2 regions of the Tumebacillus sp. BK434 genome follow, and region 1 is predicted to be linked to the other one. Evidence: a T-box and tRNA genes for the amino acid it is inferred to sense, from the RefSeq annotation. Region 1 holds a T-box; the other holds one or more tRNA genes.

Region 1 (6,145 bases):
GACTGCCTGAAAGCTTAGAAAGGGCGTTTGAGCATGTGAAAAGCGAACCGGGCGACTTCGAGCTGGCCAGCAAGCGGGCCGCTGCCTGGGCGACGGTGCAGCAGAAAGGGCGGCGCGGGCAGTGGCTGGACCGATGGAAGCTGTTCATCGCCGGGCTGGCCGGGGTGGCGGTGGCCGCACTGGCGGTGCTGATCCCGGTGCAAGTCAGCCACTGGCAGACGGAGGGGCAGCCGGGAGCCGTGCCTCCCCGCTACTCGCAGGATGCCTATCAGCAAAAAGTCGATCACTACCGCTCGCTGGGCTTCGAGGTGGTGCATGTGAATCTGGAGAGCGGCCTTGACCTCGTTTACGATGACCGCACGGTATATGCGTTTGAGGATGGCAGGCGGACGAAGCTGTTCGAGATCGACCGCGATGACCGCGTCGCTTATCTGGACGCGCACGGAGCGTACATCGCGCTGTACTCCACGTCCGCTAAGTCTGCCAAGGGAGAGGATCGGGATGATCTGTATCTCTTGAATACCCAAACGCTTGCGACGCAGAAGATCGACACGACCGGCGAGGTGATGTGGGCGCAGGCATGGAACGTGCTGCCGGCGAAACTGCTGTATGCACAGCGCGATCCGCACAGCAAAAAACAGCAGATCGTGGCGGCGGAATGGAAGACCGGTCAGGTGGAAGTGCTGCTCGAAACCGGCGAGCGCTATTACAACCGCGCGCGCAATTACTACCAGTCGGTTGTGATCGACAACGGCTATGGGATTGAACTGCTCGTCGAAGGCGACACCGGGCGCGAATGGCGCGAGATCGCCCGTTCGCAGGACGGTTCGCTGCAAACGTACGACATCGACGGCGACTTCGTTCATTATTTCGACAAAAGTGCGTTCTACCGCTACAGCATTCGGGAGCGGCAGACCATCCCGATCTTGCAGACGGGCGGCGAACCGCAGATCATCCGCTATGGCAGCAGCGACTATGCCTATCTGATCTCCGTTTACAAGGAGAACGAGCCGTATGAACCGCTGACCTCCTCGAAGATGCGCTACGGCACGCTGGAGCTGTGGAGAGCCGGGCGGGACGGGGAAGCTCCGCACAAGCTGTGGTCGAAAGCGGACGTGGCGCACATCGACCGGCACCTGTTCGAACTGACGACCACGGGAATCGCACCGCATCAGCAAGCGGACTGGATCGAGCTGAAGGCGGGGAGCAGCGACAACTGGCGCCTGCTGGTCAACCGCAAGACGGATGAAGTCAAAGAGGTGCCCGTCAACCAGCAAAACTAGCGCAGACAACACCCTTCGGACGCAGCGAAGGGTGTTTTTTCTAGGAAATTGCAGGGAAGGGGATGCAAGATTGGAGGAACTTTTCTATAATGAAATTGATGTCCGATTATATAACCGCTGATAAAGGGGATCTCGATATATGCAACAGTTCAAGGAAAGCATGCTGAAACTGATCATCGAAACATCGACCAACCTGCCGTCTGACGTCCGCAAAGCGGTCATGAAGGCGCGTCTGGAGGAGGAGCTGGGCAACCGCTCGTCGCTCGCGCTCGACACGATCGCCGAAAACATCGTCATGGCGCAGGAAGAAGAGCAGCCGATCTGCCAAGATACCGGCATGCCGACGTTCCATCTGCACGTGCCGGTCGGCGCGAACCAGATCATCATGAAGCAGCAGATCAAAGAAGCGATCGCCGAAGCGACCAAGCTTGGCAAACTCCGCCCGAACTCGGTCGATTCGCTGACCGGCGAAAACTCCGGCGACAACCTCGGCCCGGGCACGCCGGTGATCCACTTCGAACAATGGGAGCGCGATGATGTCGAAGTGCAGCTGATCCTCAAAGGCGGCGGCTGTGAAAACAAAAACATCCAATACTCGCTGCCGACCGAACTCGATGGCCTCGGCAAGGCCGGCCGTGACCTCGACGGCATCCGCAAGTGCATCTTGCACGCAGTCTACCAGGCCCAAGGCCAAGGCTGCTCCGCCGGTTTCATCGGCGTCAGCATCGGCGGCGACCGCACGTCCGGCTACACGCTGGCCAAAGATCAGCTGTTCCGCCGCACCGACGATGTCAACCCGAACCCGGATCTCGCCAAGCTCGAAGACTACATCATGGAGACGGCGAACCACCTCGGCGTCGGCACGATGGGCTTTGGCGGCAAAGTGTCCCTGCTCGGTTGCAAGATCGGCGTGATGAACCGTCTCCCGGCTTCCTTCTACGTCTCGGTGGCGTACAACTGCTGGGCGTTCCGTCGCCTCGGCGTCGTGCTCGACGCGGCGTCCGGCTCGATCAAAGAATGGCAGTTCAAAGAAGCGGTCGACCCGATCGTCGTCTCGAAGCAAGAGCCGGCAGAAGATGAAGACGGCACCCGCACCGTCGTGCTGCAGGCGCCGATCACCGAAGCGCAGGTGCGCGATCTGAAAGTCGGCGACGTTGTCATCATCAACGGCGAGATGCACACCGGCCGCGACGCGTTCCACAAATACATGATGGAGCCGGAGCACACCTCCCCGGTCGATCTGAACGGCGGCGTGATCTACCACTGCGGCCCGGTCATGATGAAAGATCAAAAAGGCGAATGGCATGTTAAAGCGGCCGGCCCGACCACGTCTTCCCGCGAGGAGCCGTACCAGGCTGACATCATCAAGAAATTCGGCCTGCGCGCCGTCATCGGCAAAGGCGGCATGGGTCCGAAGACGCTGAAAGGCCTGCAGGAGCACGGCGCGGTCTACCTGAACGCGATCGGCGGCGCGGCGCAGTACTACGCCCGCTGCGTGAAAAAAGTCAAAGGCGTCGACCTGATGGAATTCGGCGTGCCGGAAGCGATGTGGCACCTCGAAGTCGAAGGCTTCGCGGCGATCGTCACCATGGACTCGCACGGCAACTCCCTGCATGCAGACATCGACAACCTTTCCCTGAACAAGCTCTCCGATTTTGCAGAGAAAGTATTTTAAGCATAGAAAAACCTTCTCCCCGCGCAGGGGAGAAGGTTTTTCGTTATTGTTGGCGAGTGAGCAGGAAGCGGTGCAACGGTTGCCCTGATTCGTGACCTTCGCTGACTTGCTGCATCGGCGTAACGGTGAACGGATAGCCGGTGCCGGCTTTGATCGGATACATGCCCCGCGTGTGATGAGGGACGTCGAGGACGGTGTAGTAGTCCCCCTCCGTCTTGTAGTCGATCTTGGTCAGGACAGGTGTACCTTCCACGTATACATAAGCACAGGGCTCCTGCGGGATCATGACGGATAAAACATACGGTGTCAGCACGTTGTGCAGGTCTTCCAGATCAAGGTCGCCGTTCTGGTTACCGTTTTTGATTTCGCTGTAGCTGACGTCATAGTAGGATGCATCTGTCTGTCGAGTGATGCGGGCGCTCACACGTCTGCCTTCTGCGTTGGGCTGAGAGATCAGTTCCAGCGCGAGATGGCGCATCGTTCCGTCCGGCCGATACGCCATGCGAAGCTCCTGCACATAGTAGCGCCCCGGAGGCAACTGCTGCTTGATGGCGAACAGCTCGTCTTGCAGCGAGATTTGCGTGATATTTTGCGAGCGGGCGGCCACTTCGGCATGATGTCCCGCATCGGCCGGGAAGAAGGTGAAAAACCCGACCACCAACACACCGATCATGAATAAAAATTTCCAAAAAGCTGCAGGGTCTTTCATACACTCCCCCCTCTTGGTTATAATGGTAGCAGAAAAAGGAGGGCGTGCGAAGATGAACAAACCTAATTTTTTCCAAAACGTAAGAGGCATGTTTCAGGACAAGCACACGCCGACGCGCGACAAGCTGCTGCTCGCAGGCGGGGTGCTCTACATGATTTCGCCGATCGACCTGATCCCTGACTTTCTGTTCATCGTAGGCTACACCGACGATTTTGCCTGCCTGATCGGCACGGCAACGCTCTTTTACAAAACGTACAACCGCTACGTCAAACGCAACCGCATCGTCGGCTGACAGGTCCGAGTTGCAGGAAGCATCTCTTGACGTTATAATAAAAGGCAATATTAGGTCTGTGATGAGGAGAGTATCCGCTTGCCGAACACAAAGCGAGCCAGGGACGGTGGAAGCCTGGCGGGGAAGCAGACGGAGAAGCGCACCTCGGAGACGCCGCCTGAACATGCAAGTGGTAGGGCGTGCCGGGTCTGCCCGTTACAGCAGACGCATAAGTTGGCCCGTATCAGCGACGGGCAACAAGAGTGGCACCGCGGGAGCAACGCTCTCGTCTCTTTTCCAAGAAGAGACGAGAGCTTTTTTATTTGCTTGGACTATTCTGATAAATAAGGTGAGTGAATTCAATGCCGTACAAACACAAGATTGCCGAGCAATTGGCAACGATCGTCCAACTCGATCTGGAAACTGTAACAAAAATGCTGGAAACCCCGAAAGACCCCAAGATGGGCGACCTCGCGTTTCCGTGCTTCCAACTGGCGAAGACCTTGCGCAAAGCGCCGCCGGTGATCGCCGCAGAAGTGGCGGAGCAACTGACTCCGGCGCTGCAAGCGGCCGGTGTGCCGGTCGCGAACGTGCAGGTGGTTGGCGCGTACATCAACTTCTTCCTCGACCAGCAGGCGGTGGCGGCCGATGTGATCGCTGCGATCTTGACGCAGCAAGCCAAGTATGGCCAGCACGACCTGGGCGGTGGCGCGAACGTGACGATCGACCTGTCGTCGCCTAACATCGCAAAGCCGTTCTCGATGGGCCATTTGCGCTCGACAGTCATCGGGAACGCGCTGGCGAATCTATTGGAAAAGCTGGGCTATCAGCCGATTCGGATCAACCATTTGGGCGACTGGGGCACCCAGTTCGGCAAGCTGATCGTCGCCTACAAAACATGGGGCAGCGAAGAAGCGGTCCGCCAGAATCCGATCCCGGAACTGCTCCGCCTCTACGTCAAGTTCCATGACGAAGCGAAAGAGCATCCGGAGCTGGAAGATCAAGGCCGCGAATGGTTCAAAAAGCTGGAGGACGGCGATGCGGAAGCAGCTCAGCTCTGGCAGTGGTTCCGCGACGAGTCGTTGAAAGAATTTAACAAGACGTATGAGCTGATGGGCATCAAGTTCGACTCGCTGCACGGCGAAGCGTTCTACAACGACAAGATGGACCGCGTCATCCGCGAGCTGGAGGAAAAAGGGCTGCTCGTGGAGGACGAAGGGGCGATGGTCGTCAAGCTCGACGAATATGACATGCCGCCGTGCCTGATCAAAAAGTCGGACGGCGCGACCTTGTACGCCACGCGCGACCTGGCGGCGGCGCTTTACCGCCAGGACACCTACCAGTTCGCCAAAGCACTCTACGTGGTCGGCGGCGAACAGCGTCTGCACTTCCGCCAGGTGTTTAAAGTGCTGGAGAAGATGGGCTACGAGTTCGCCAAAGAAATGCACCACATCCCGTTTGGCATGATGCTCAAAGACGGCAAGAAGATGTCGACCAGAAAAGGCAAAGTCATCCTGCTCGACGAAGTGCTGCAAAACGCGATCGATGACGTGAAAAAAGTCATCGCCGAAAAGAACCCGACGCTGGAGAATGCGGACAAGGTGGCCGAACAGGTCGGCGTGGGCGCGATCATTTTCCACGACTTGAAGAACTTCCGCCTGAACGACATCAACTTCTCGCTGGAAGAGATGCTGACCTTCGAAGGCGAGACCGGCCCTTACGTGCAGTACACGCATGCGCGCGCCAACTCGATCCTGCGCAAGGCGGGCTATCAGGAAAACGCGAACGTCAACCTGCCGGAAGGGGCGCTGGACGCTCCGGAAGCTTGGGCGGTCGTCACGCTGCTCCTGAACTTCCCGAATGTCGTGCTGCGCGCCGGAGCTGAGTTCGATCCGTCGGCGCTGGGCAAATACGTCATCGATCTCGCGCAGGCGTTTAACAAGTTTTACGCAAACGTCCGCGTGCTGGCCGAAGAGGAAGCGGTGCAGCAGGCGCGCCTGCAACTGGTCGCGGCGACGGCGACCGTGCTCAAGGAAGGCCTGCGCCTGTTAGGTCTGGAAGCACCGGCTGAGATGTAATGTTTTAAAAAATGGAGCCCACAGTTCATCCATTGTATACAAAAATTAGAAATACGAAGGAGTTCGTGTAAAATATGACGAATGTCTTTTAATGCGGGGTGGTTCTTGCTTGTGAGTGCATGCCCCGCT
Region 2 (6,145 bases), on a different contig from region 1:
ATGGAAAAACCACCGAAGACGGCAAAACCACCGAAGACGGCAAAACCACCGAAGATGGCAAAACCACTGAGGACGGCACGACCGCTCCGACGGAAGAGCAACAGCCGGCTGAGGAAGGGCAGTACGGCCCGCACCATGCGCTGGAAGTGCTGAAAGCTCTGCTCGACAAACTGCCGGAACAGGGCCGCAAAGGCGTCGAGAACGCGATCAAGCACATCGAGAAAAACATCGAAAAGCAAGAGAAGAAAAAAGCAAAGCACAAGAAACACCAAACAGAGAAAGCGCCGACCACCGAAACTCCGGCACCGGCTGAAACCACACCGGAACAAGACGACACCGCGACGACCGAGCCGACCACCGAACCGGCAACGAAGCCTGAAACTACGACCGATGGCACCGTAACCATCAAACCGACTCCGGCCCCGGTACAAGCGAAAGAAGAAGTCCTCGCACCGAAAGCGAAAACGACCGTTGAGCCGAAGAAAGAGCAATCCAACAACGGCAATCACTACGGCCAGCACAAGCAAAAAGAACAACCGAAGAAAGAAGAGCACAAATCTTCACAAAATAAAGGCAACAAGGGCAGCGAAAAAGGCAAATCTGAAGAAAAAGACAACGGCAGAAACTAAGTACCAGCCAGCAGTAGCAGCCTGCTTTATACACCAGCCGGGCCCGCATCACAAGTCACAATGCAAAGGCGGTCATCTCCAGGATGACCGCCTTTTTAGGCACGCAAAAAAGCACCGGATCAACTCCGGTGCTTTTGTTTTTTCCACTAGGACCGTACAGTCTGGCGAACTTGGCCGATGCGCTGGGCCACCTTTTCCAGCACGTGGTGAATCGAGTCTGCGTCTTTCAGCACGTCGTACTCGTTGATGTTCAGACGAATCACCGGGCAGGCGGTGAAGTTGTTGATCCATTCTTCATACCGTCCGTACATCTCTTCCCAGTACGCGATGTCGGTGTTCTGCTCCATCGGACGGCCGCGCTCCTTGATGCGGGCGAGAACGTCGTCGAACGTGCCTTCCAGGTAGATCAGCACATCCGGATGCGGGAAGTACGGCGTCATCACCATCGCATCGAACAGCGAGGTGTATGTCGAGTAATCGGTCTGGCTCATCTTGCCCTGATCGAACAGCATCTTGGCAAAAATGCCGGTGTCCTCATAGATCGAACGGTCCTGCACAAAGCCGCCGCCATACTCGAAAATGCGCTTCTGCTCTTTGAACCGCTCAGCGAGGAAATACACCTGCAGATGGAAGCTCCACTTCTCAAAGTCGGCGTAAAACTTGTCCAGATACGGGTTGGAATCCACTTTCTCAAGCGAGGTGCGGAACCCGAGCGCATCGGCCAGCGCCATCGTGATCGTCGACTTGCCGACGCCCACCGTCCCGCCGATCGTGATCACCGCGTCGCGCGGGATGCCGTATTTTTCGCAAAGGGAATGATTAAGCATGTTCGAGATGCTCCTTGTTCATAGTTTCTTCAATCATGCGGAACACGAAATCCATATCTTCCGGACGCTCCACGAAATCCAGCTCGTCCCCGTCCAATTGCAAAATCGGCACATCAGGGTGCAGGTAGCGGTAACGCTCCAAAAACAGCTCATAGTCATCGCGCAAGTTGCGAATGTAGGTCGGATCGATGTTATGTTCGATCTCACGCCCGCGCTTGGCGATGCGCTTCATGATCGTCTCCACGCTGGCGTTCAGGTGAATGATCAAAGTCGCTTTCGGCATGTCGCAGGTCAGAATGTCGTAGATCTTCAGGTATTTGTCCAGCTCCGCCTTGTGCAGTGTGCGCTGTGCAAAAATCGTATTCTTGAAAATATTGTAGTCCGATACGACCGAGTGCTCTTGTTTTAAATATAAGTTCGAGATATCTGTCAATTGTTTGAAGCGGTTGCAGAGAAAAAACATCTCGGTCTGAAAACTCCACTCCTCGATGTTGTCGTAAAAACGGCCGAGGAAAGGATTTTCCTCTACTATCTCTTGAAGGAGATGGTATCCGTACCGCTGGTTGATAGCCCTGGCAAGTGAAGTTTTGCCAATTCCGATCGGCCCTTCAACCGTGATGAATTGGGGTAAAGGCATCGAAGTCCCTCCTGCAAACGTGATCAGATTGCATTGTAACACATTTCAAAGGTTCATAGAATGGGTTGGCAGAAAATGAAAAGACGGCAAACCCATTCGCGGCAACCTGCAAAAATGTGTATAATAGTCAAGGTAGATTGTACGGCAGAGAGGAAGGTTTACGCATGAGTCCAAGTACACTTTTTGTGATCAACATCATCGTGTTTATCATTTGCATCCTGCTTCAATATAAGGCATTCCATCGCAAAGCGTTCAACCGCGGCCTGTTCATTCAGATCTCGATGTTCGTCGTCACCGGCCTCATCTACCTGGCGCCGAGCTCGCCGCGCTGGTTTGTCTGGCTGCTGTTCATCGTAGTCTGGGCGTTCACGCTGGTGATCACGTCGTCCTCGATTCGCCACCTGATCCACAACAGCAAGAAGAAGTAAGTTGTGAAAAGAGCTGCGGAAGATGCCTGCCGCTCTTTTCTTGTTTTTCCCTCTTGCAAGGCGGATTCTTTTCGGGTAACATAGATACTGTTCTTCACGGAGAAGTGGCCGAGTCGGTCGAAGGCGCTCCCCTGCTAAGGGAGTATACTGGAAACAGTATCGAGAGTTCGAATCTCTTCTTCTCCTCCATGTGTGCCCATAGCTCAGCCGGATAGAGCGTTTGACTACGAATCAAAAGGCCGGGAGTTCGAATCTCTCTGGGCACGCCACTTTTATCAAACAGACCTCACCTTTTGCTTTGTGCTCAGGTGAGGTTTTTTGCAACCTGCTCCTTGGGAGGTGTCGGCCGTGCACGAGTCGTTCATGCGGGAAGCGATGCAAGAAGCGCAGACAGCCGCTCAGTACGGCGAAGTGCCGATCGGCGCGGTCATCGTCCGCGACGGCGAGATCATCGCCCGCGGCCATAACATGCGGGAGATCTGGAAAGACCCGACCGCACACGCTGAGCTGATCGCGATCCGCGAAGCGGCCCGCGTACTTGGCGGGTGGAGATTGACAGGCTGCACGCTTTATGTTACCTTAGAACCATGTCCGATGTGTGCTGGCTCGATCATCTTGTCCCGCGTGGATCATGTGGTGATCGGTGCGATGGATGCCAAGGGCGGCGCGGTCGGTTCGGTGACGAACATCGTCGAGACAGACCTGTTCAACCATCGTCCAGAGGTTACCACTGGCGTTTTGGCTGACGAATGCGGTATAATGTTGAAGGAGTTCTTCAAGGGACTTCGCAGCAAACGATCTAAATAGTTTTGTTACGGAGAGATGTCTGAGTGGTCGAAAGAGCTCGCCTCGAAAGCGAGTGTGCCTTTGCGGGTACCGTGGGTTCGAATCCCACTCTCTCCGCCATTTTTATGTTTATCACCAAGTTTGTCGTGCTAGACGGGGAGGTAGCGGTGCCCTGTAACCCGCAATCCGCTATAGCGGGGTTGATGTCTGGCCGAGGGTTTCCGTTTGTGGAACGGTCGGTCGTAAGTGGTGTTGAGGATTGGGTCCTGCGCGACCGAGCCTCCTGAACCGTGTCAGGTCCGGAAGGAAGCAGCACTAAGGGAACCGCTTGTGTGTGCCGCAGGGGTGCCTGGTCTGAGCTAACTGCGCCCGACTCTTCATCGGCGGGATTCGGAGCCAGATGCACGGCTACAAATTTGATAGATGTTCGCGAAAAGACCTGTGCAGTTTCTGCACAGGTCTTTCTCATTTTTGTAACAAATGCCGCTTCGACAAGAAGAGACAACGTTCATCAAAGGAACTTTCCGCCCCCGAGGAGAAGTTTCCAGTAATGACAGGGGGGACTGAGAGATGAAACAAACCTCTGAAATGACCGAAAGATATTCCGGGCTGCGCACACCGCAGTTCCGGGTGGAAGGGCTCGACGTGGAGACGTACCACGACGGCGTCGTTGTGCTTGATTTGGAGATGAACGTGCTGGCGGTCAACAAGACGGCTGCCGATTTTCTGCCCGGCGACTGGTCGGGTGAGTTGCCGAAGCAGCTTCGGGACGTGTTTCCGGAGATGACCGAAGAATACGAGTGGCTGTCGCGACTGGTGCGGGAGCGAAGTTGCTTCCGCAACCACATCGTCAACTTGTCGCGCGACGGGAAATTGCGGACGCTGCTCTCCGACAGCTCGTTTTTGCGGGAAGCGGACGGGGCGCAGGCGGGGATCTGCCTGTTTTTGAAAGACATCGGCAACATCGTGTCACTCGAGCAGAAGATCCAGCACAACGAGATTCTCGCCACCGTCGGCAAGATCGCCGCCGGGGTGGCGCATGAGATCCGCAACCCTTTGACGTCGATCAAAGGGTTCCTGCAGATCATGCGCCATGAGCTGGACAAACAAGGGATGAAAAAGGAGTTTAGCTACACCGATGTGATGCTGGCCGAGATCGACCGGGTCAATGAGCTGGTCGGCGAGCTGCTCTTGCTGTCCAAGCCGCGGGAGCTGCGCATGGAGCATCTGGAGATGGAAGAGCTGATCATGGCGATGGCGCCCTTGATCTCGTCGGAGTCGCTCCTGCACAATATCGAGTTCCACCTCAGCCTGAAGTCGGTGCCGAAAGTGTACGCCGACCCGGAGATGCTGAAGCAGGTGCTGCTCAACCTCGTGAAAAATGCGATCGAGTCGATGTCCGAAACGGCAGGCGGCAAGATGGTCATCGCCACCGACTACCTGCAGGGCGAGCGGATGGTGCGGGTCGATGTGCAGGATACGGGGCCGGGGATTCCGCACTATCTGGTCGATCGGATTTTCGATGCGTTCTTTACGACGAAAGAGACGGGAACGGGCCTTGGCCTGCCGATCTGCCAGCGCCTGGTCAACGATCTCGGCGGACGGATCAAAGTGAAGACGAAAGGCTATGGCACGACGTTTTCCGTGTTTTTGCCGGCGCTGGCGGAGTAGAATTTTCAAGGAAAAGAGGGGCTCTGCACAGGGAGAGCCTCTTTTGCGTTCGTCCAAAAACTGTGTTACTCTTAAAGTTGAACATCTATGTGTTTTACTAGGGAGGGGTTCGCTTACCATGGCTTATATCGCGTTGTATCGGGAGTGGCGGCCCCAACTTTTTCGAGATATTGTCGGGCAGGAACACGTGACGCGAACGCTGCAAAACGCCATTCGGCAGCACCGCTTTGCCCACGCCTACCTGTTTAACGGACCGCGCGGGACGGGGAAGACGTCGGCGGCGAAGATTTTGTCCAAAGCGATCAACTGTGAGCAGGGGCCGGCCGAAGAGCCGTGCAACGAGTGCCATGCCTGCAAAGGCATCACCAAAGGCACGATCATGGACGTGATGGAGATCGACGCCGCGTCGAACCGCGGGGTCGATGAGATCCGCGACCTGCGCGACAAGGTGAAGTTTGCGCCGACCGAAGTGCGGTACAAAGTCTATATCGTCGACGAGGTGCACATGCTGACGACGGAGGCGTTCAACGCGCTTTTGAAGACGCTGGAAGAGCCGCCGCCTCACGTGATGTTTATCCTCGCGACCACCGAACCGCACAAGCTGCCGGCGACGATCATCTCGCGCTGCCAGCGCTTCGATTTCCGCCGCATCATGGGGCGCCCGATCGTCGACCACCTGCGCTCCATCGCCGAGCAGAAGTCGGTCGAGGTCGAAGAGGAAGCCTATTGGATGGTCGCGCGCGCCGCGGAGGGCGGGATGCGCGACGCCTTGTCAATTTTTGATCAGTTGATCTCCTTTGGCGGCGACAAGGTGCGCGCCAGTGACATCATCTCGATGGTCGGCGCGATCGGCACCGACGTGCTGGCCCGGCTCGCGGAAGGTGTGGCGGAGCACGATGCGCCGAAAGCGCTCGGCATCATCGGGGAGCTGATGGACAAGGGCAAAGACGTCGGGCAGCTCTTGCACGACATCGTGACCTATTTCCGCGACCTCTTGATGTACAAGACGGTGCCGCACCTGGAAGAAGTGCGCGACCGCGCCAACTACGACCGCGATTTTGCGGAAGTGGCGGGGAAGTTTGAAATACCGCTGTTGATCCAGCTGATCGAGCAGATGACGCAGGTGCAAAATGAGTTGAAGTGGCAGTCGCAAGGGCGCCTGCTGCT

What was found. A T-box is a leader RNA that pairs with one kind of tRNA and senses whether it is charged. The one in region 1 lies ahead of argS (arginine--tRNA ligase), so its partner is inferred to be a tRNA-Arg.
Region 2: it has a tRNA-Arg gene. The T-box ahead of argS (arginine--tRNA ligase) is inferred to sense a tRNA for this amino acid. The anticodon was not compared.

The regions. Positions count from the first base shown of each region.
Region 1 is NZ_SLXS01000002.1:785,943-792,087, forward strand. Features, by position in the region: gene EV586_RS07810 (RNA polymerase sigma factor) at 1-18, shown strand, start outside; gene EV586_RS07815 (hypothetical protein) at 1-1,283, shown strand, start outside; gene EV586_RS07820 (fumarate hydratase) at 1,423-2,958, shown strand; gene EV586_RS07825 (hypothetical protein) at 3,002-3,667, opposite strand; gene EV586_RS07830 (YkvA family protein) at 3,720-3,959, shown strand; T-box leader at 4,009-4,235, shown strand; gene argS (arginine--tRNA ligase) at 4,301-6,016, shown strand.
Region 2 is NZ_SLXS01000008.1:9,435-15,579, forward strand. Features, by position in the region: gene EV586_RS21240 (DUF5667 domain-containing protein) at 1-629, shown strand, start outside; gene EV586_RS17040 (deoxynucleoside kinase) at 776-1,456, opposite strand; gene EV586_RS17045 (deoxynucleoside kinase) at 1,449-2,093, opposite strand; gene EV586_RS17050 (hypothetical protein) at 2,258-2,521, shown strand; tRNA gene EV586_RS17055 (tRNA-Ser) at 2,620-2,710, shown strand; tRNA gene EV586_RS17060 (tRNA-Arg) at 2,714-2,790, shown strand; gene tadA (tRNA adenosine(34) deaminase TadA) at 2,861-3,328, shown strand; tRNA gene EV586_RS17070 (tRNA-Ser) at 3,338-3,427, shown strand; RNA gene ffs (signal recognition particle sRNA large type) at 3,452-3,715, shown strand; gene EV586_RS17080 (two-component system sensor histidine kinase NtrB) at 3,878-4,978, shown strand; gene dnaX (DNA polymerase III subunit gamma/tau) at 5,097-6,145, shown strand, end outside.